3 regions of the Dickeya parazeae Ech586 genome follow, and region 2 is predicted to be linked to each of the others. Evidence: riboswitches for the same ligand, from Rfam matches in the RefSeq annotation. Region 2 holds a riboswitch; each other region holds the start of a gene.
The links. A riboswitch is a leader RNA that binds a small molecule or an ion and turns the genes downstream of it on or off. The one in region 2 is predicted to bind thiamine pyrophosphate.
Positions count from the first base shown of each region.

Region 1: another riboswitch for thiamine pyrophosphate. It lies ahead of thiC (phosphomethylpyrimidine synthase ThiC); the one in region 2 lies ahead of thiB (thiamine ABC transporter substrate binding subunit).
Region 3: another riboswitch for thiamine pyrophosphate. It lies ahead of thiM (hydroxyethylthiazole kinase); the one in region 2 lies ahead of thiB (thiamine ABC transporter substrate binding subunit).

Region 1 is NC_013592.1:264,871-272,485, reverse strand. Features, by position in the region: gene DD586_RS01220 (DUF1481 domain-containing protein) at 1-161, opposite strand, end outside; gene hupA (nucleoid-associated protein HU-alpha) at 166-438, opposite strand; gene DD586_RS01210 (YjaG family protein) at 749-1,339, opposite strand; gene nfi (deoxyribonuclease V) at 1,431-2,105, opposite strand; gene hemE (uroporphyrinogen decarboxylase) at 2,105-3,178, opposite strand; gene nudC (NAD(+) diphosphatase) at 3,234-4,007, opposite strand; TPP riboswitch at 4,270-4,385, shown strand; gene thiC (phosphomethylpyrimidine synthase ThiC) at 4,522-6,483, shown strand; gene thiE (thiamine phosphate synthase) at 6,483-7,118, shown strand; gene DD586_RS01180 (HesA/MoeB/ThiF family protein) at 7,120-7,615, shown strand, end outside.
Region 2 is NC_013592.1:4,059,362-4,066,976, forward strand. Features, by position in the region: gene DD586_RS17645 (siderophore-interacting protein) at 1-277, opposite strand, end outside; gene tnaC (tryptophanase leader peptide) at 515-625, shown strand; gene tnaA (tryptophanase) at 725-2,125, shown strand; gene sgrT (glucose uptake inhibitor SgrT) at 2,256-2,414, opposite strand; gene sgrR (HTH-type transcriptional regulator SgrR) at 2,526-4,193, shown strand; TPP riboswitch at 4,250-4,404, shown strand; gene thiB (thiamine ABC transporter substrate binding subunit) at 4,448-5,431, shown strand; gene thiP (thiamine/thiamine pyrophosphate ABC transporter permease ThiP) at 5,407-7,017, shown strand; gene thiQ (thiamine ABC transporter ATP-binding protein ThiQ) at 7,001-7,615, shown strand, end outside.
Region 3 is NC_013592.1:3,397,612-3,405,226, reverse strand. Features, by position in the region: gene DD586_RS14900 (MalY/PatB family protein) at 1-571, shown strand, start outside; gene DD586_RS14895 (alpha-keto acid decarboxylase family protein) at 1,159-2,811, opposite strand; gene DD586_RS14890 (LysR family transcriptional regulator) at 2,950-3,852, shown strand; TPP riboswitch at 4,028-4,128, shown strand; gene thiM (hydroxyethylthiazole kinase) at 4,163-4,957, shown strand; gene thiD (bifunctional hydroxymethylpyrimidine kinase/phosphomethylpyrimidine kinase) at 4,954-5,757, shown strand; gene psiE (phosphate-starvation-inducible protein PsiE) at 5,954-6,361, shown strand; gene trhP (prephenate-dependent tRNA uridine(34) hydroxylase TrhP) at 6,547-7,615, opposite strand, start outside.

The sequences.
Region 1 (7,615 bases), 1.0 Mb from region 2:
CGATCGGCCAGATAACCACTGGCAAACACGGCAGGCGTCGGCGGATGAGAACTACAGGCGGTCAGCCAGCACACCAGCACCGGAACAACCACCCGAATATATCGTCTGCAGAAAAGCAAAAGGGGCGAAATCGCCCCTCTGCTTAAACCTTGTATCAGCATGCGCTTATTTAACAGCGTCTTTCAATGCCTTACCAGATACAAACGCGGGCACATTAGCGGCAGCGATTTTGATTTCTTTACCAGTCTGCGGGTTGCGGCCAGTGCGCTCATTACGATGATTGACTTTGAAAGTACCAAAACCAACTAATTGTACTGCATCACCTTCTTTCAGAGACTCAGTAATCGCTGCCAGAGTAGCTTCCAGAGCAGCTTTAGCCTGGGTCTTGGAAAGGTCAGCTTTGTCAGCAATTACATCAATCAGTTGAGTCTTATTCATAAGTTATCCTTACAGTGTGTTTATCGCTTGCTAAGCATCGAGTGCGACGGATATGCCATCTCCCATCATACTTCGCGCCACAGGTGCCTTGGCTTACCTCGCTCAACCCATTGACTTACTCAAGTAAGATTTCGGGATGCGCTGCGTCACCGTATTCCTGCAACTCGAACTATTTAGGGTGTAGTAGCACTCTCCTGCATACACGCACCGACAGCCACTTTTATTACGCCCCCCAAATGTAGACCAGACAGGGTGCGGATGTGAAGCCTAAAGACAGGCCATTTCAGGCCTTAAATCACGTTTTATCGCGTTATTGATACAAATTTATCCCAATGTTGCTGACTCCGGCTTCACGCAGGTCGGCACGCAGTCCTTTTATCAGCTCAATATCGCGTTCTTCGCAGTCGGCCAGCAGGCGGAAAATCTCCCACTGGATATCCCATTCTTCTTCAACTGCGGGCAAGTCCTTTAACTCTTCATCGGTCATTTCCCGACCGGCTTGCGTCATTTCCAGCATCGCTACGGTGCGAATCGACGTTTCGCTAATGGTCACCGCATGTTCCAGCGTTTCACCACTCAGACGCGAATGCAGTAATTCACTCAGCGCCACGCAAGCATCAATGGCCGGATAAACACCATAAATATCGTAATCATCCGGCGCGGGGATGGCGTCTTCCAGTTTTTCTAACTGGCTGTCGAAATTGACTTTGGCGTCTTTAACGACCTGCGTTTCCCATACCAAATCCAGTATGCGCCGGTAGAGTTGTGCATCCCCAAACCCGGTCTGCTGGCAGAACTCATGGTAGTTGGGGTACATACGTTCACAAAGGCAAGCCATAAAGGTGACATGCTGCCAGCTTGCCAGTTTTTCCAGACGCAAATGGATCGGGTTACGTAACATTGTTTATCTCAATAATAATGGGCGGCAGTGTAACGAAAATTACCACACTGCCATATACCTGAATTCCTAAAGTTTACTGCCCGGCATTATCCTACAGCCCGGCCTCACGTTGCCAGCGTTGAAACGCCGGACGGTTTGATGCCACCGCGTCCGCCCAACGGGTCGGTTCCGGCAGACGATACCCGTTCATGCAGCGCATGACCCACTGCAACGCGCTGTCCATACCGACACGATGACCAGTGGAGACGAACAACGGGTTGCAACGCACTTTGCTACGCCATACCCAGCCGATCTGCTCATTTTTATCCAGCAACGGCTGACGACTGCCCGCTGCGTCTGCCAGTGGCGAAAACTGCCCGCACAATCGGCGCTTGGCAACACCGATCGTCGGCACGTTAACCAGCAAACCAAAATGGCTGGCAACCCCCAGACGGCGAGGATGAGACACGCCATGTCCATCGACAAACAGCAAATCCGGCCGGTGTTGTAATTGTTCCCATGCCGCCATCAGCGCCGGATACTCACGAAACGACAAAAAACCGGGGATGTAAGGCATCACCGTCGGAATGCGCGCAATCTGGTATTCAACCAGTTGTAGCGATGGATAAGCCAGCACCGCCACCGCCGCACGGGTTACCGCGCCTTCCTGCTCAAAACCGACATCCGCACCGGCAATCAGCGTCGGTTGTTCAAAAGGGACATCATCGTGACGAACGACCAACGCCGCTTTGTCACATTGCTCGGCGCGCAATGCTGGTATATCCATCAGGCGATGTCCTGATGATACGGTGCGGATAAACGGTGTACCGCTTCAACGAAAACACCAGCGTGCTCCGGCGGCACATCCTGATGGATACCGTGCCCCAGGTTAAACACATGGCCATTACCCGTGCCAAACCCAGCCAGAATAGCGGCGACTTCCTGCTCAATACGGGCTGGCGGTGCATACAGCATCGACGGGTCCATGTTGCCCTGTAGCGCAACCCGGTCTCCCACGCGACGCCGCGCGTCGGCAATATCCGTCGTCCAGTCGAGCCCCAGCGCGTCACAACCGGTATCCGCCATCGCTTCCAGCCACTGACCGCCACCTTTGGTAAACAACGTCACCGGTACACGACGACCATCATGTTCACGCTGCAAGCCATCGACAATTTTATGCATGTAGTGTAGCGAAAATTCACGGTAAGCCGGGCCACTGAGTGCGCCACCCCAGGTATCAAAAATCATCACCGCCTGCGCCCCGGCTCGAATCTGGGCATTCAGGTAAAGCGTGACGCTATCCGCCAGCTTATCCAGCAGCAAATGCAGCGTATGCGGCTCGGCAAACATCATTTTTTTGATGACGGTAAAGGCTTTGCTGCTACCGCCTTCAACCATATACGTCGCCAGCGTCCATGGGCTGCCGGAAAAACCGATTAGCGGTACCGCGCCAGCCAGATTGCGGCGAATAGTCCGTACCGCGTTCATCACGTAACCCAGTTCAAGTTCCGGGTCCGGTATCGGCAATTTTTCCACATCGGCATGGCAGGTCACCGGTGAGGTAAAGCGCGGCCCTTCCCCTGCTTCAAAATAGAGCCCCAATCCCATCGCATCCGGCACGGTGAGAATATCGGAAAACAGGATAGCGGCATCAAGGTTGTAACGTCGCAGCGGCTGTAACGTCACTTCACAGGCCAGTTCGGCATTTTTGCACAGCGACATAAAATCACCGGCTTGCGAGCGAGTCGCACGGTACTCAGGCAGGTAACGCCCTGCCTGACGCATCATCCATACCGGAGTCACATCCACAGGCTGGCGCAACAGCGCACGCAAATAGCGATCATTTTTCAGATCAGTCATGGTCTTTTCCTTGTAACGCCTGCGTGCAGGCATGATTGTCGCTGGCGATGGCCGATCACTGATCAGCTTCGCGGCACAGTACGACCGTGTCTTCAATCAAACGCCGGGCTACCGTACCCGGTGGCGGCAATTCCGGCAAGCGGTCATAACGAAACCAGTTAGCATCCCGCAGTTCAGACGGGTCATGCTTCAGTTCTCCCCCGTCATAATCGGCCATGAACGCCATCATCAACGAATGCGGGAACGGCCACGGTTGTGAACTGACATAACGCAGGTTTTTGACGCGGACATTGCTCTCTTCCATCACTTCCCGCGCCACCGCCTGTTCCAGCGTTTCCCCCACTTCAACGAAACCGGCCAGTGTGGTGTACATATTGCCTTTGTGGCGTAAATGCTGCGCCAGCAGAATGTTGTCGTGATGGCGGATAGCCACAATCACACAAGGGGCGATTTGCGGATAGTAACGCTCTTTACAATGGTGACACAGGCAGGCCAGCTCAGTGGTACTGGCTGACATTTCATGGCCGCAGTAACCGCAAAATCGGTGCGAACGGTAGAATTCCGCCAGTTGCACCGCACGGCCCGCCAACTGGAACAACCCGGCATCCTGACTCAGCAGTTCGCGTACCGACCCCATGTCGCTCGCCTTCTCCTGTAGCACCAGCCATACCGGCTCCCCCAGCCATTCGCCCACCTGACGGGCAGAACGCTGTTGCAATTGCCACTGCGCTGCTGTTCCTTTCGGTAACTCACCCTGAGGCAGCCAGATCTGGTGGCGGTGATATACCACCCACCACCCGCTTTCTTCACCTTTCAGCGTCACTTCCATCTTTTTTATCGCCCCGCTTATTATCAGGCTGGTCTGTCAGGCAGCCCATTGGTGTTTTCATCGACCTTGTCAACATGACGACATTCCGTCAGGCATTATCCGGCGCGGGTGAAGCCTTGGCAATGCACATCCCCCCAGCGGATCACCAGACTTGGCTGATATTCGATCATTGACGCCGCCGCACCACAGCGCATAAAGTGGCTGTAGTATTGTCGTGGCTAATCGTTTTAATTGACCACGAGTTTTATGCCCCGCAAGGGGCCCTATCTTGTCGGAGTGCCCAACACGCCTGATGGCGCGTGGGCTGAGACCGTTAATTCGGGATCCGCGGAACCTGATCAGGCTAATACCTGCGAAGGGAACAAGAGTAATGATATCGCCCCCCAACATCCATTCAGGGGAGTGGCGCAACAGTCAGGGCAACATGCCTTCTGCCGTTGCCAGCCAGCATCCGGCGATTACTCCCTCCGAACTCCAGACAAGCAATTTTCCCATTAATGAACAGGAACTTGCTATGTCTACCGAATCCAAACTTCCCACGGAGCTGATGGCTTCCGAAGAAAAAACACCGTCCAGTCGTCGTGAACAACGTGCTGCCGCTCAACAGTTTATCGATACGCTGCGCGGCTCAACCTTCCCAAACTCACAGCGGATTTATTTGACCGGTTCACGCCCAGATATTCGCGTACCCATGCGGGAAATTCAGCTAAGCCCGACACTGCTGGGCGGTAGCCGCGACAACCCGCGCTATGAACCTAACGAAGCGGTGCCGGTTTATGATACCGCCGGTCCCTACGGCGACCCGGCCGTCACGCCAGATGTACACCGTGGGCTTGGCAGACTGCGGGCCGACTGGATTGCCGAACGCGACGACACGGAAACCTTATCGCACGTCAGTTCCGGTTTTACCCAACAACGGCTGGCAGATAGTGGTCTCGACCATCTGCGTTTTGAACACCTGCCACACCCCAGACGCGCCAAAGCGGGACGCCGTGTCACCCAGTTGCATTACGCCCGTCAGGGAGTCATCACGCCGGAGATGGAATTCATCGCCATCCGCGAAAATATGGGACGTGAGCGTATTCGCGGCGAAGTGCTGCGCCAGCAGCATCCGGGACACAGTTTCGGTGCGTTGCTGCCGGACGACATCACACCGGAATTCGTGCGTCAGGAAGTCGCGGCCGGGCGCGCGATTATCCCCGCCAACATTAATCACCCGGAATCGGAGCCGATGATCATCGGCCGTAATTTTCTGGTGAAGGTGAACGCCAATATCGGCAACTCTGCGGTGACCTCTTCGATTGAGGAAGAAGTCGAGAAACTGGTGTGGGCCACCCGCTGGGGTGCGGACACCGTGATGGACTTATCCACCGGGCGCTATATTCATGAAACCCGCGAGTGGATCCTGCGCAACAGCCCGGTGCCGATCGGCACAGTGCCTATCTATCAGGCGCTGGAAAAGGTCAACGGTATTGCGGAAAACCTCACCTGGGAACTGTTCCGCGACACCTTGCTGGAACAGGCCGAACAAGGGGTAGATTATTTCACCATTCATGCCGGAGTGTTGTTGCGCTATGTACCGATGACCGCCAAACGCCTGACGGGCATTGTGTCGCGCGGCGGCTCCATCATGGCGAAATGGTGCCTGTCGCACCATCAGGAAAATTTCCTCTACCAGCATTTCCGCGAAATTTGCGAAATCTGTAGTGCCTATGACGTCGCCCTGTCACTGGGTGATGGACTGCGCCCTGGCTCGATTCAGGACGCCAATGACGAAGCGCAGTTCGCCGAACTGCACACGCTGGGCGAGCTGACTAAAATCGCCTGGGAATACGACGTGCAGGTAATGATCGAAGGCCCCGGTCATGTCCCGATGCAGATGATCCGCCGTAACATGACCGAAGAGCTGGAACACTGCCATGAAGCGCCGTTCTACACGCTGGGCCCGCTCACCACGGATATCGCGCCGGGCTATGACCATTTCACGTCGGGTATCGGTGCGGCGATGATCGGCTGGTTCGGCTGCGCTATGCTGTGCTACGTCACCCCGAAAGAGCATTTAGGCCTACCGAACAAAAACGACGTCAAACAAGGGCTGATCGCCTACAAGATCGCCGCTCACGCCGCCGATCTGGCGAAGGGGCACCCCGGCGCGCAGATCCGCGATAACGCCATGTCCAAGGCTCGCTTTGAATTCCGCTGGGAAGACCAGTTCAATCTGGCGCTGGACCCGGAAACCGCTCGCGCCTACCACGATGAAACCCTGCCGCAGGAATCTGGCAAAGTCGCGCATTTCTGCTCGATGTGCGGGCCGAAATTCTGTTCGATGAAGATCACACAAGAAGTACGCGATTACGCCGCCCGTCAGGAAGCGCAACCGATCGACGTCGGCATGGCAAACATGTCCGCCGAATTCCGCGCCCGTGGTAGCGAGCTGTACCACACCGCCACCAGCCTGCCACAGGAGGAACGCTGATGACCCGCGCGTTTCCCGCCACCGACGCCCGGCTGGGGCTTTACCCGGTGGTCGATAGCGTAGCGTGGATTGAGCGCCTGCTGGATGCGGGGGTTCGCACTCTCCAGCTACGCATCAAAGACCAGCCAGCGGAGCAGGCCGAGCCGGATATCATCCGGGCGATTGCCCTTGGCCGTCAATATCAGGCCCGGCTGTTTATCAACGACTACTGGCAACTGGCCGTCAGGCATCAGGCATACGGCGTACACCTGGGTCAGGAGGATCTTGATACGGCCGATCTGGCGGCAATCCACGCCGCCGGGTTACGTTTGGGTGTCTCTACCCATGACGATGCTGAGCTGGCACGCGCCATCGCCCTGTCGCCGTCTTACATCGCGCTGGGCCATATTTTCCCGACCCAGACCAAAGCCATGCCATCCGCACCGCAAGGTCTGGTGGAGTTGGCCCGTCATATTCGCGCGTTGAACGGGCGCTTTCCCACCGTGGCTATCGGCGGTATCAGCATTGACCGGGTACCCGCCGTGCTGGAAACCGGGGTCGGCAGCATCGCCGTGGTCAGCGCCATCACTCAGGCCGCTGACTGGCGCGCCGCGACCGCGACGTTGCTGCGACTGATAGAAAGACGGGAGGCATAACATGCTCGATGATCAGGCATTTATGCGCTACAGCCGCCAGCTGTTGCTGGAGGATATCGGCCAGGAAGGGCAACAGAAACTGGCGGCCTCCCGCGTGTTGCTGGTCGGGCTGGGTGGGCTGGGCTCACCGGCAGCACTCTATCTGGCAGCAGCGGGGGTTGGCACTCTGCTGCTGGCAGACCACGACACCCTGCACATCTCTAATCTGCAACGGCAGATTCTTTACCGCCATGCAGACCTGTCACATCCCAAAGCCGTGCTGGCCCGCCACGCGCTGGAAGCGATTAATCCACTGGTGAAAACCGTCGCGCTGACCACCCGGCTTGAAGGAGAGTCGCTGGCAACCGCAGTGGCGCAAGCCGATCTGGTACTCGACTGCTGCGACAACATGACCACCCGTCACGCGGTCAACGCGGCCTGCGTCGCGGCGCAAAAACCGCTGATTAGCGCCAGTGCGGTAGGGTTCAGCGGCCAGTTGCTGGTACTGACACCCCCTT
Region 2 (7,615 bases):
TTTCAGTATCCAGACTGCGCAACGTATAAGTACGCGGGATGGGACGCTGTGGCTTCGGCATGGCCTGCACCATCTGATACCACTCGCCCACATCCGGCAGGCGTGGCGGTGTACCGTCTTCAGCAGGCAACAGCACTTTAATGCGTTGATCCGGCGCGCAGATTTTCATCTTTTTCACCGCCTCGCCACGAAAGACACAGCGCATTAGCGAGGGGGTAAGCAATGTCTTATGGGCCAACGTCACATCAAACACTTTATATTCCTTTACCCCAGCCATAACCTGCCTTTACCTCTTTGTTAGTGACTCCACGGCAACACGCCCCAATAACCGGTTCCGATGCCAAACGTCGACTGTTTTAACATTAAAAAATGCTAATGAGAACCATTATTGAATCAATTTTAATTCTCACATAAGACCAGTACTGTCAGTGCGGGATTGCCCGCGTGATCACGGTTTTATCCGGTACTTTTGCCCTATTCTGATCGTTCGTTATTCACGAGATAAGGAGACCTCATGACACGCATCATCCGGTGTTATCGCCTGAGCCTCTCCGGCGACTGTCGCCCCTGGTTCAACATCGACCACCGCCTCACCGACGATTTCCCACGCTCGCTTCATGCCTGATTCAGCTTTGCTCTGATTTTTTCCTGTTATTTCAATTTATTGTTTTTTGACGTCATACAGCGGCAAATCGGCCTGCTGACGGCGTTATGGAGAAAGTGCATGAAACGCATCCCTGAGCCTTTTCGTATCAAAATGGTAGAAAACATCCGTATGACCACCCGCGACGAACGGGAACGCGCCTTGCAGGAAGCAGGCTACAACCCGTTTTTGTTACGCAGTGAGGATGTCTACATCGACCTGCTGACCGACTCCGGTACCGGCGCCATGAGCGACCGCCAGTGGGCCGGGCTGATGATGGGCGACGAAGCCTATGCCGGGTCGCGCAACTACTACCATCTGTGCGATCAGGTGAAAGCGCTACTGGGTTATCCGTTCACGATTCCGACCCATCAGGGCCGTGGCGCGGAACAGATTCTGTTCCCGTGTCTGATTGCCAAAAAGCAACGCGCTGGCGGCGGCAAAAAGCCGGTGTTCATTTCCAACTTCCATTTTGACACCACCGCGGCCCATGTAGAGCTAAACGGTGCACGCGCCATCAATGTGGTGACTCCCAAAGCCTTCGACACCACCACCTATTACGACTGGAAAGGCGACTTCGACCTTGACCTGTTACAGACCACCATCGAGCAACACGGTGCGGATAACGTGGTGGCCATCATCACCACCGTCACCTGCAACAGCTCCGGCGGCCAGCCGATTTCAATGGGCAATATGCGCGAGGTGTATCGCATCGCGCAGCAACACGGGATCCCGGTCGTGATCGACTCCGCCCGGTTTTGCGAAAACGCCTGGTTTATCAAGCAACGTGAAGCCGGTTATGAGAACCGCTCGATCAAAGCGATCGTCCATGAGATGTACCAGTACGGCGATATGCTCACCATGTCGGCGAAGAAGGATCCGATGGTGAACATCGGCGGACTGTGCTGTTTTCGCAGCGACGAAGATCTGTTCAACGAGGTACGCATCCGCTGTGTACCGATGGAAGGCTTCGTGACCTACGGCGGGCTGGCCGGGCGCGACATGGAAGCGTTGGCTATCGGTCTGGAAGAAGGTATGAACGAAGACTACCTGACCTATCGTATCGGCCAGGTGACCTATCTCGGCGAGCGCCTGCGTGCCGGTGGGATTCCGATTCAATACCCGGTGGGCGGACATGCGGTATTTGTCGATGCGAAAAAACTGCTGCCGCATATCCCGGCGGAACAGTTCCCGGCACAGGCGCTGAATAACGAGCTGTATCTGGAAGCGGGCATCCGCAGTGTGGAAATCGGTTCATTGCTGCTGGGGCGTGACCCGGACACCGGCGAACAGAAACCATCGCCGCTGGAACTGCTGCGTCTGACCATTCCGCGCCGGGTGTATACCAACGATCACATGGACTATATCGCCGACTCGCTGATTGCACTGAAAGAAAGGGCCAGCAGCATCAAAGGTCTGACATTCACCTATGAGCCGCCGGTATTGCGCCACTTTGTCGCCCGGCTGAAACCGGTGGAATAACGCGCCACCATAAAACCTGCCATAAAAAAAGCCAGCGGAGCACTCCGCTGGCTGGTGAACAGCACCATTACTCAGAACACTGTGGCAGTTTCCCGCCACCGTTCTCACTCTCATTCGATAGCCACCGGCATTACAGCCAGCGGCGATACTCTTCCTCGTCCATATCCTGGATCTGCCACTGCGTAACCTGTAACAGCAATGCCATTCGCTGTGGAGCGGTGAGTACACCCCATCCCCGCCGACAGCCTCGGCAAAGCCAGCGACGATAAAAGCGGAATAACCGGTACATATAGCCTCCCCTTCACGACGGTTCGCGTACAGAACCATTCACTGATACTCAGTATCCGCGTAATATAGGGAAAAATATATTGATGACCTTGAGTCGTGGAGTTCCCCTTTTATGTCCTCCCCACGCCTGCAACAACAGTTCATTCGGTTATGGCAATGCCTGCAAGGTCAGGATACTGACACTACGCTGCAGGAACTGGCCGTGTTGCTCAGTTGTTCCCGTCGCCATGTCCGCTCGCTACTCAACGCCATGCAACAGCAAGGCTGGCTCACCTGGCAGGCAGAAGCCGGGCGTGGTAAACGCTCGCGTCTCAGTTTTCTCTACACCGGGTTAACCCTGCAACAGCAGCGGGCCGAAGACTTGCTGGAGCAGGACCGCATCGACCAGTTGGTACAACTGGTGGGTGACAAGGAAACCGTACGCCAGATGCTGATGTCACACCTTGGTCGCAGCGTACGACAAGGGCGCCACCTGCTGCGCATCCTCTATTACCGCCCAATGCATAACCTGTTGCCCGGCAGTGCGTTACGGCGCTCGGAAACCCATATCGCCCGCCAGATTTTCAACGGGCTGACCAGCCTAAATGAGGAAAATGGGGAACTGTTACCGGATATCGCGCACCACTGGCAGGCGTTGTCACCCTTGCACTGGCGTTTCTACTTGCGCCCGGCTATTCGTTTCCACCACGGTCGGGAACTGACGATGGAAGACGTGATCGCCTCGTTATCCCGGTTAACGTCGCTGCCGCTGTTTTCCCATTTAGCCGACATCTCGTCACCGACGCCGTTCGTGCTGGATATCCGGCTCAGCATGCCGGACGACTGGCTACCGTGGTTGCTCGGCAGCGTACCGGCGATGATCCTGCCGCAAGAATGGCCAACGCTGCCGGATTTTATGCGTCAACCGGTGGGCACCGGGCCCTATAAGGTGGTGCGCAATTCCCCCAATCAGCTAAAAATCGCCGCGTTTGACGATTACTTCGGCTACCGGGCGCTGATTGATGAGGTCAGTATCTGGGTGCTGCCTGACGCCCCGACTATCCCCGCCTGTACCGTCACGCTGCAAGGTGATGACACCACCGACAATGAACTGGAGAATCGGCTCGAAGAAGGCTGTTATTTCCTGCTGTTTGACCGCCGTTCTGCGCCAATGACAGACCCGGAGGTCCGCCACTGGCTGTGTCAGGTATTAAGCCCGGTAGCGATGCTTGCCCTGGCCGACAGCCCATACCAGAGTGACTGGTCCCCTGCCTATGGCTTGCTACCGCGCTGGCATCACAGCCCGCCGCGTGCGGTCCGGGAAAAACCGGCCGGTCTGACCCACCTCACGCTCACTTACTACCGTGACCACCCTGAGTACGCGGTGATAAGCGACATCATGAGCCGCCTGCTGGCATCACACGGCGTCACACTGACGCTACGCAGCCTGGAATTCGACGCCTGGTGCCAGGGCACCGATGTCGGCGATATCTGGCTCGGTAGCGCCAACGTCTATCTGCCGCTAGAGTTTTCGCTGTTCGCGATGCTGTATGAACTGCCGTTGCTACGACACTGTTTGGGGGAAGACGAGTTGGATAGCACCGCGCGCCAGTGGCGTCAGGGTTCCCTGTCGCTGGCAGAGTGGAGCCAGTCGCTGGTCAGTAACCAGCAACTTCACCCACTATTCCATCACTGGTTGCGGTTGCAGGGGCAGGCCAACATGCGAGGGCTGCACATGAACACACTGGGTTGGTTCGATTTCAAGTCGGCCTGGTTCGCACCGCCCGCCCCCACCACCTGACCCTCCGCTCCCCGTCATGGCGCTTTTCCTGATGTGACAAACACTTTACAATGGTGTCGTTCTCAACGGGGTGCGGCCCCAACATTCATGTACCAGTCGTCATGTACGAAGGGTCATGCACGAACAACCATGTACGTTTGCGCCGCTGAGAAAATACCCGTCGAACCTGATCCGGTTAATACCGGCGAAGGGATTTGAGACTGCATTCTGCTTGCTCAAAGACCTTTGCCGCCTTCAACAATTTGGAGCGCAAAGTGTTAAAGAAATTATTGTCCTGCCTGTTATTGCTGTCCGCCCCTGTGTTTGCCAAACCCATCCTGACGGTCTACACCTACGACTCGTTCGCCTCGGAGTGGGGCCCCGGCCCGGCGGTCAAAACCGCGTTTGAAAAAGAGTGCGACTGTGAGCTGAAATTCGTGGCGCTGGAAGATGGCGTCGCCCTGCTCAACCGCCTGCGAATGGAAGGTAACAATACATCGGCGGATGTGGTACTGGGGTTGGATAACAATCTGGTACAAGCCGCAGCACAGACCGGCCTGTTCGCCCCGCATGGCGTGAACACCAGCACGCTGACAGTGCCCGGTGGCTGGCACAACGCGACCTTCCTGCCGTTCGACTACGGTTATTTCGCCTTCGTCTATAACAAAGACAAACTGAAAAACCCGCCCAAAAGCCTGCATGAACTGGTGGAAAGCGACCAGCCGTGGAAAGTGATCTACGAAGATCCGCGGACCAGCACTCCGGGGCTGGGATTACTGTTGTGGATGCAAAAAGTGTATGGCGACAAAGCACCACAAGCCTGGCAGAAACTGGCGGCGAAAACCGTTACCGTGACCAAAGGCTGGAGTGAAGCCTACGGCCTGTTCCTGAAAGGTGAAGCCGATTTGGTACTGAGCTACACCACCTCACCGGCCTACCATCTCATCGCTGAGAAAAAAGACAGCTATGCCGCCGCCAATTTCAGCGAAGGCCACTATATGCAGGTCGAAGTCGCCGCCTCACTGGCTGGCAGTAAAAACCCGCAACTGGCGGCACGCTTCCTGCAATTTATGATAAGCCCCACCGTGCAACAGCTCATTCCGACCACCAACTGGATGTACCCGGTGATCAAAACCGAGCTGCCTGAGGGCTACAACACCCTGACGCTGCCAGCCAGTGCGCTGGAGTTTACCCCGCAGCAGGTCGTGGAACAGCGCGCGAATTGGGTTCAGGCATGGCAGCGCGCCGTCAGCCGCTGATCGCAGACTGGCTGTGGCCAGGGCTGCTGGCCACGGTTCTGTTGATCGCTACCGCGGCACTGGCGTTCGGCGCACTGTGGCTGGACGCCCCCCCGGCCCCCTGGCTGTCGCTGTGGAATGACAGCTACCTGTGGCATGTCATTCGCTTCAGCTTTTGGCAAGCGTCATTGTCCGCACTGCTTTCCACCTTGCCCGCGCTATTTCTGGCGCGGGCGTTGTATCGCCGCCGTTTTCCCGGTCGCCGTTTGCTGCTGCGGTTGTGCGCGATGACGCTAGTACTGCCGGTGCTGGTGGCGGTATTCGGTATACTCAGCGTCTATGGCCGGGAAGGCTGGCTGGCACGTTTGCTGATGCAGGTGGGCATCGAGTACCGGTTTTCGCCTTACGGCTTGCAGGGCATCCTGCTGGCTCATGTCTTTTTTAATCTGCCGCTGGCAACCCGGCTGTTCTTGCAGGCGCTGGAAGGCATTGCGACCGAACAACGCCAGTTGGCAGCCCAACTGGGCCTGCGCGGCTGGTACTTCTTCCGATTGGTGGAGTGGCCGTGGCTACGCCGCCAGCTCTTACCCGCCGGGGCACTGATTTTCATGCTGTGCTTTGCCAGCTTTGCTACCGTGCTGGCGCTGGGCGGTGGTCCGCAGGCGACGACTATCGAACTGGCTATTTATCAGGCGTTAAACTTTGACTATGACCCTGCCAGAGCCGCGCTGCTGGCGCTGTTGCAGATGGTCTGTTGTCTGGGGCTGGTGTTACTCAGCCAACGGCTAAGCCGGTTATTGGCAGTAGGCGTCAGCAACCGCCAGCGCTGGCGAGACCCACAGGACAGCCTGTTTAGCCGGGTCACCGATACACTACTGATTACAGCGGCGCTGTTATTGTTGTTGCCACCGCTACTGGCCGTCTTCGCTGATGGGCTAAATCGCTCGCTGCCGGACGTATTGCGCCAGCCTGCACTATGGCAAACGCTCTGGACTTCACTGCGTGTCGCGCTGGCGGCAGGTGCGCTCAGCGTAGCGTTAACCCTGATGTTATTGTGGAGCAGCCGTGAACTGAAACTGCGTCAGCAACGGTTAGCCGCCCAGTGGCTCGACCTGAGCGGTATGCTGATTCTAGCGATGCCGGGCATTGTGCTGGCGTCGGGGTTTTTCCTGCTATTCAATCGAACTATCGGGCTACCGTCCTCCCCTTACGGGCTGGTGGTGCTAACCAATGCGCTGCTGGCCATTCCTTATGCGATGAAAGTGCTGGAAAACCCGATGACGGACGCCGCCGCACGTTACAGCTTGTTGTGTCAGTCACTGGATATTCGTGGCTGGAATCGACTCAGGGTGGTGGAACTGAAGGCGCTACGCGCGCCTATTGCACAGGCGCTGGCCTTTGCTTGTGTATTATCGGTGGGTGATTTCGGCATCATCGCGCTATTTGGCAACGAGCAGTTTCGCACCCTGCCGTTTTACCTTTATCAACAGATTGGCGCTTATCGCAGCGCTGATGGTGCGGTAACGGCGCTGCTACTGTTAGTACTGTGCTTTACGCTGTTTACCCTGATTGAGAAACTGGCAGGCTTACATGATAGCGCTTCATAAGTTGACCTACCTCTACCAACACTTGCCGATGCGCTTCGATTTACAGGTGCAACCCGGCGAGCGCCTTGCCATTCTGGGCCCGAGTGGCGCGGGGAAAAGTACCCTGCTGAGCCTGATAGCGGGCTTTCTGTCAGCCGATAGCGGCCAGTTACAGCTTAACGGGCAGGATCATGCTGCCACGCCCCCGGCGAAACGCCCGGTGTCGATCCTGTTTCAGGAAAACAACCTGTTCCCCCATCTGACGCTGGCGCAGAATATCGCCCTTGGCCTGCATCCCGGCCTGAAATTAAGTACGGATCAGCAGCAAACACTACGTGATATCGCGGGCCGCATGGGGCTTTCGCCACTGCTGGAACGCCTGCCGTCGCAGGTGTCTGGCGGGCAACGCCAGCGGGCGGCACTGGCGCGTTGCCTGATTCGCCAGCAACCAATCCTGCTGCTGGATGAACCGTTTTCCGCACTCGACCCGGCGCTGCGTCAGGAAATGCTGTCACTGGTGGATGAAATTTGCCGCGAACGGCACCTGACGCTATTAATGGTGTCACACCAGTTGGAAGACGCCATACGCATTGCGCCACGCAGCATACTGGTGGTAGAC
Region 3 (7,615 bases), 660 kb from region 2:
AATTCACCAGGATTTGATTATTAATCCAACGGCACGACATCAGCCATTTGCCAGCATTAACGATGAGTTTGCCGACAATAGCATTACCTGTACCTCGCCGAGTAAAACCTTTAATCTGGCGGGATTACAGACGTCAAATCTGTTTATTCCTAATAAGTCACTACGTGACAGGCTTAAACGCACTTATGCATGTTGCTCATTGCATATCCCAAATATGTTAGGGCTGGTGGCCTGTGAGGCAGCTTACCGTCATGGCGGTCCGTGGTTATCAGTGTTACTGGATTACTTACGCGGTAATCGGGCGTTGTTGCAGGCGAGTCTTGCTACCGGTGTCAGTGTTCGACTGTTCGATGCTGATGCGCTCTATCTTGGCTGGCTGGATTTTCGGGCCAGTGGTATTGCGCCGGTGGACTTACAGCCAACATTGCTCAAACAGGCTGGGGTGTGGCTGGATGATGGTGCGAAATTTGGCCCTGAGTACGCCGGGTTTGCCCGGATTAATTTCGCCTGTCGGCGTGAATTGTTGCGTTCTGCGCTGGCAAGAATAACTGATACATTTAAGATGCAGTAAAGGCAGGCGCGTTTATCTGTGTGGTTGATGATGAGAGAAGGTTATTCCACCATGATTAGTGACAGAATGCTTTCTTTAGTCAGCACGCCTAAGTTTTCGATATTTTTTAATTAAGGGAGCGAAAAATACCCTCCCCCTTAATTATGTGTGACTCATGTAATTTTTTAAAAAATTACAATTTCAGGTAAGCAGTGCTTGTGAACCATTACTTCATAAAATAGTTTGATTGATCTATATATACCCTTCATACTTCAAGTTGCAGGTGCGTTGGCTGCGTTACTTGGCCCACTTCATGGGCCTCGCCCCTTCGGGGCCGCTGCTAGCAGCGTTCAAATCGGCTTACGCCAATTTGTCACTCACCCCAGTCATTTACTTGTGTAAGCTCCTGGGGATTCGCTCGATTGCCGCGTTACAAGGCTCTAACGAGCCTTGCCCTAAAGGGCCAACGCATGGCGTTGTTCAACACGCGAGCGTGTTGTCCTGAAACTTGAATTATTTTGGGTATAGAGTGATGTTATTTACTCTTAACTAACTGTCGTTTAATTATTGATGTAATGCCATGATATTGGGTGTTAATTAATTGCTGCTTAAGAGTAAAGCGTAGCAACAGATGCACCTAATTTCTCTGCTAATTCTGATGCAGCATATCTTTCCATGACAATCTCAATATATGAGGCTTGATTACAAGATTCTGCTTCCCTCATCGCCTCATCTAACTCGTCACATGTACTGACTTTGCGGCAAAACCAGTCATTACACCCCAGTACTTTGGGGAGTTGTGCATAGCTCCACTGAGGTAAATCATTATAAATGGCTTCTGGGTCTTTACACAAAAGACGCTCAATAAGATAACCCTCGTTGTTAATTACAAATATAATGGGTTTTAAACCAAAGCGACCAAACTGACTAATTTCTTGTGCCGTCAATTGGTGAGCCCCTTCACCGGTAATTAATAGGGTACGGCGGTCAGGTAACGCCATCCCAGCGCCAAAGGCGGCTGGTGTGGCCCAACCTATTGATCCCCATAGGGTCTGGTTATGGAGTTGTGCTCCCTCAGGGAGTAGCGCAAAACCCAGCCCCATAGAAACTGTACCCGTTTCGGCGAAAATGATGTCATTTTTTCTGAAAAAACGCTCAAACCGTGGGTAAAGATATTGTGGGGTTATCTTCCCTTCAGCATTGGATACCGGCTTGCCAAGGCTGCCTGGTTTTGGAGTGGCAATTTCAGCATGAGGGAGTATTGATATCAGGGCCTGTAGTACATCTTTCATAGCGATGTTGTGAAATGTTTTATCGTCTACTGTTACCTGATGAGAGTCGATAGAGATAATTTTTTTTCTTTCGAGGGCGGAGGTAAAACATCCGGTATTAAAATCTGTTAGGGTCGCGCCGATCATTAATACGCAGTCACAGTTTTCGACAAACTGCTTCACGTCTGTGTTCATGAGATTGCCATTATACATACCGATATAATGTGGATCTGACTCTTCAATTACTGACTTGTCCATAAACATGGTGGCGAATGGAAAACCTGTGGTGCTGATTAACGTTTTGACATCACGGGTTAACCCTAATCTTGACGTTATAATCCCCGGTAATACACAGACCGATTTACTTTCAGTTAATTTTCCAACAATTGCTGCTATGGCTTCATCATGTGAAGCCGGGTCACTGATATCAGGCGTGATGACTCTCTCTTCATCAGGAAAAATAAGGGCTGACTCAGCATAATCAGAAGGCAAACCGATGTATACCGGGCGATGTTCTTTCATTGCAACATGAATTAACCGCTCCATTTCGTCTACACAATTCTCAGGCGTCAAAATGGCATGCGCGCATGCCAGACGCTGGCCCAGCTCATAAAAAAGCAGGAAATTTCCATCACCTAAAGTATGGTGTACCAGCCTGGATGATTGTTGAACATGACTGGCAGGCATTCCCACTAAATGGAACACCGTTAAGTTTTCAGCATAAGCACCTGCGACGCCATTGATAGCACTCAGCTCCCCAACACCGAATGTGGTGGATAGGGCTGCCATTCCTTTTATGCGAGCATAGCCGTCAGCAGCATACGAAGCGTTTAATTCATTACAGTTCCCAATCCACTGCAGGTTGTCACTTTTACAAGCGGCGTCTTCGATGGGGAATGCGTAGTCACCGGCTACCCCAAAGATGTGTTCTATCCCAAGCGCGGCCAGACGTTCAATCACATATTCCACTACGGTTAGTTGTTCTTTCATGATATTCATCTCCACTTTTGCTCTTAATCAAGTTTTTAAATTCAGCATTAAGCCTTTTTACTAATACGCTTGATTACCTTGCGTGGAAAATGGTTTATTATCATAGGGGGTATTCAATAATGTAATAGGGGCGTCTTCGTGGATATACGTGCCTTACGCTATTTTGTAAAAGTGGTACAAAGTAATGGCTTTAACAGAGCATCAAAGTCATTGTTTGTTACACAATCCGCCATTAGTCGCAGCATCCTCAGGCTGGAAGATGAACTCGGTTGTACCTTAATAAAACGTGAGCAAAGTGGGTTAACACTGACTGATGACGGTATGATTATTTTTGATCACGCAAAAATAATTTTGTCTCAGTTTGAATCTATGCATAACGCTCTACGTGAGAAATCTGGTCCCTTATCGGGGAATTTGAATATTGGATTGCCGCCAGTCATCGCTTCAACATTTTTTTCAGCCATCATTAAAGAATTCAGCTCATGCCATCCTCTGGTCGAGCTTAAGATATTCGAATTAAGCACAACGAATATTTACGATGCAATGCAGTCTGGTAAAATTGAGACGGCTGCTGTTCTGCTACCTTTTGATGATAATAACTTTGAACTGCAAAAGTTTGGCTCAGATCGGTTGGTGTTACTCGTTAATGAAAATCATCCCCTTGTAGATAAAGAAGAGGTTGATTTTATTGAGCTGATTGAACATAAGTTCGTTTTTTTCTCAGAAAATCTTAGGGTTAATGAGCTTATTCATAGCGCTTTTGGTGTTTATAATAAAAAGCCAGAGGTGGCTGGTAGTAGTAACCATCTTGATTTAATCATTGCTATGGTTGTTGCCGGGGTCGGAATAACGTTATTGCCTGAAAGTATGTGCCGTGCAAGGAAAATTGATGGGGTAGTGACGCTTCCCGTGTCTAATCCCATATTATCTTATGAATTAGCTCTCGTGAATTTCAAAGGCTACAAGAGCCGAAATGTTTTAGCCTGGAATGTGTTAGCCAGAAAAATGTTAGGTATCTCTTTGCCGACGGAAACAGAATAGATTATTAATTCCTTAAATAACACCTCGGCGCTTTTTTTGGGGCGTATCGCGCTACGGTGAGTCCAGGTGGGGCTGGTGCGAAGGGGGCCACATCGGTCATCGAGGGAATACGGATTATCCATGACGGCAGGCATCCTGCCATTGACCTTTTTACTCAATACTCCCAATAATAGCGTTCGTTGACTCGGGGTGCCCCTTTATGAAAAGCGGGGCTGAGAAATACCCGTATTACCTGAACTGGATAATGCCAGCGTAGGGAAGTCACGGTATCCCACCGGTACCGCCTTCTTCCACGCCGGTTGGGAGGTTTATGAACGCTCGACCTGTACTTTTCCCTGCCGCGTCTGTCGCGGACTCTCTCGATGCTTTCCGTTTGCGCGCACCGTTGGTGCATTGCCTCACCAATGAGGTGGTGCAAGGGTTTACCGCCAATGTGTTGCTGGCGTTAGGGGCTTCGCCCGCGATGGTGGTCGATGCCGGTGAAGCGGCACAGTTTAGTGCGTTGGCCGATGGGGTACTGATTAATCTGGGGACGCTTGAGGCTGACCGCGCGCAGGCGATGCGCGCCGCGGTAACCAGCGCCGTCAACGCCGGTACACCGTGGGTGCTGGACCCGGTCGCGGTCGGTGGCCTGCGTTTTCGCACTGAATTTGCCGTTGAATTACTGGCGATGAAGCCAACGGCTATCCGTGGTAACGCCTCCGAAGTGATGGCGCTGGCAGGCGAGCAGTCTGCCGGACGTGGCGTGGACAGCGGCAACGATGTGCTGGCTGCCTTGCCTTGCGCCATAGCACTGGCACAACGCTGGGCTACCTGTGTGGTGGTCACCGGCGAGGTGGATTATGTGACCGACGGCGATCGGGTGCTGGCGATACCCGGCGGCGATCCGCTGATGACCCGGGTGGTTGGCACCGGGTGCGCGCTGTCGGCAGTGGTCGCAGGCTTCTGTGCGCTGGAAGGTGACCGCCTCGGTCATGTGGCCGCCGCCTGTGCGGTGATGTCTCATTGCGGGCAACGGGCGGCGGCGCAGGCACGGGGGCCAGGGAGTTTTATTCCTGCGTTTCTGGATGCGCTCTATACCCTGACGCGGGAGGCGCTGGTATGAAACGTATCAACGCGCTGACGATCGCCGGTACTGACCCGAGCGGTGGTGCCGGTATTCAGGCTGACCTGAAAACCTTCTCGGCACTGGGAGCATACGGCACCAGTGTGATTACCGCGCTGGTGGCACAAAATACCCGCGGCGTGCAGTCGGTTTACCGCATTGAACCGACGTTTGTCGGTGCCCAACTGGATTCGGTACTGAGCGACGTTCGCATTGACAGCGCGAAAATCGGCATGCTGGCACAGACGGATATTGTGGAAACGGTGGCAGACCGGCTGTTGCGTTACCCGGTGCCCTATGTGGTGCTGGATACGGTGATGCTGGCCAAAAGCGGTGATCCGCTACTGGCGGCGGAGGCAGTGGAGGCGGTGCGTCAGTTGCTGTTGCCGCGGGTATCGTTGATCACGCCTAACCTGCCTGAAGCGGCGGCGCTGTTACAGTGCGCGCCTGCCGACGATGAATACGGGATGCGTCAGCAAGGCGAAGCGCTATTGGCGATGGGGTGTCAGGCGGTGCTGATGAAAGGCGGGCACCTGAGCGACCGGGAAAGTCCTGACTGGTTGTTCATGCCGCATGCTGAGCCCGTTCGGTCAAGCACGCCGCGTGTGAACACCCGACATACACACGGCACCGGTTGCACGCTGTCGGCGGCGCTGGCGGCGTTGCGACCGCGTTATGATAACTGGCTCGATACCCTCTCTGCCGCACGGGCCTATCTGCAAGGCGCGCTGGAACAGGCTGATTCGCTGGAGGTCGGTCACGGCATCGGTCCGGTGCATCATTTTCACCGCTGGTGGTAATGATGGCAGTCTGATCAAAGCGATAAGAAAATCAGATAAGTAGTAAAAAATATTGCATAGACAGCTCGCTGATGACCCGGTAGTTTTGTGATCTCCGTCAGGTTATTGCCAGATGGCGACACTGACGTCCCCCAGGTCTTCAGGGGCTGTTTTTTTGGGGCGTATTTTCTCTGAATCTAGCGTTGAGGAGAGGCTTATGGCGGGGTCTGCGCGTGCGATCATGATCGCCAGAGGATTACAGACGATACTCAATTTCGGCCTGCTGGTGCTGGCGGTGATTCTGGTGGTTTTTCTGGCGAAGGAAACCTGGCATTTGGCGACGGTACTGCTGGTCAGCAATGAAAAAGAGTCGTCGTATATGCTGATCGAAAGCTTGGTGATTTATTTCCTCTATTTTGAGTTTTTGGCGCTGATCGTGAAGTATTTTCTCTCCGGCTATCACTTCCCGCTGCGCTATTTCATCTACATCGGTATCACCGCGATTGTACGGCTGATTATCGTCGACCATAAAAATCCGGCGGATACCTTCACCTATGCCGGGGCGATCCTGATTTTGGTGATCACGCTCTATCTGGTGAACAGCCCACGTCTCAAGCGTGAATAGCGCGCAAAGAAAAAGCCAGCTCAAGGGAGATTGAGCTGGCCAAGGAGGTGGTTCCTAGTAGCATTACTACGCTTATTTTTCGTTTTGTATTTTCTCAGCGCTGCAATAATAACCAGTCACCTGGGCCATTGATGTGATCTGATTCTAAAAAATGTCACAATTGGCACGATAGTGTCACTTTTTTGCTATTTTGCATGCGGGTTACGGGTGGTTGTCCCCGACAGGTTGCGTAGCAGTAACGCGTATTCCAGGTCGATATCGTCCGGCACGGGCAGATACACGGTGTGGCCGTCACCCGGTGCCACCTCGATCGTCTGGCCTTTTTTATTGAGCAGGGTATCGATAGTGAACTGGACATTGCCGCCCGGCGTCATCATTTCCACGCTATCGCCGCGAGAGAATTTGTTCTTGACCGCCACTTCCGCCAGACCGTCTCGCCGCTCGCCGGTGAACTCCCCGACAAACTGCTGCTGGTCAGACACCGAGTAACCGTAGTCGTAATTCTGGTAATCCTCATGAACGTGGCGGCGCAGGAAGCCTTCGGTGTAACCACGGTGCGCGAGGCCTTCCAGCGTTTGCAGCAACGTTGGGTCAAACGGCTTACCGGCGACAGCATCGTCGATAGCGCGGCGGTACACCTGTGCGGTACGGGCACAGTAATAGAACGACTTGGTGCGGCCTTCGATTTTCAGCGAGGCGACTTGCATGTTGGTCAGGCGTTCTACGTGCTGAATGGCGCGCAGGTCGCGTGAGTTCATGATGTAGGTGCCGTGCTCGTCTTCAAACGCGCTCATGTATTCGCCCGGGCGCTGTTTTTCTTCCAGCATGAAGACTTTATCGGTCGGTGCGCCAATGCCTAGCGTGGGTTGCGGCTGAGCGCTGTCTATCTGGGTAACCGCAATCGGCTCGTGAATATGTACGATGTTGCCCACCGCGTCTTCTTTACCTTCCTGCACGTTGTATTCCCAGCGGCAGGCATTGGTGCAGGTGCCCTGATTCGGGTCGCGCTTATTGATGTAACCAGACAGCAGGCAGCGGCCGGAATAAGCCATACACAGTGCGCCGTGAACGAACACTTCCAGCTCCATTTCCGGCACCTGGTGGCGGATTTCCTCAATCTCTTCCAGCGACAGTTCGCGTGACAAAATCACCCGGCTGAGCCCCATTTGCTGCCAGAACTTCACCGTCGCCCAGTTGACCGCGTTGGCCTGTACCGACAGGTGGATAGGCATCTGGGGGAAGTTTTCCCGTACC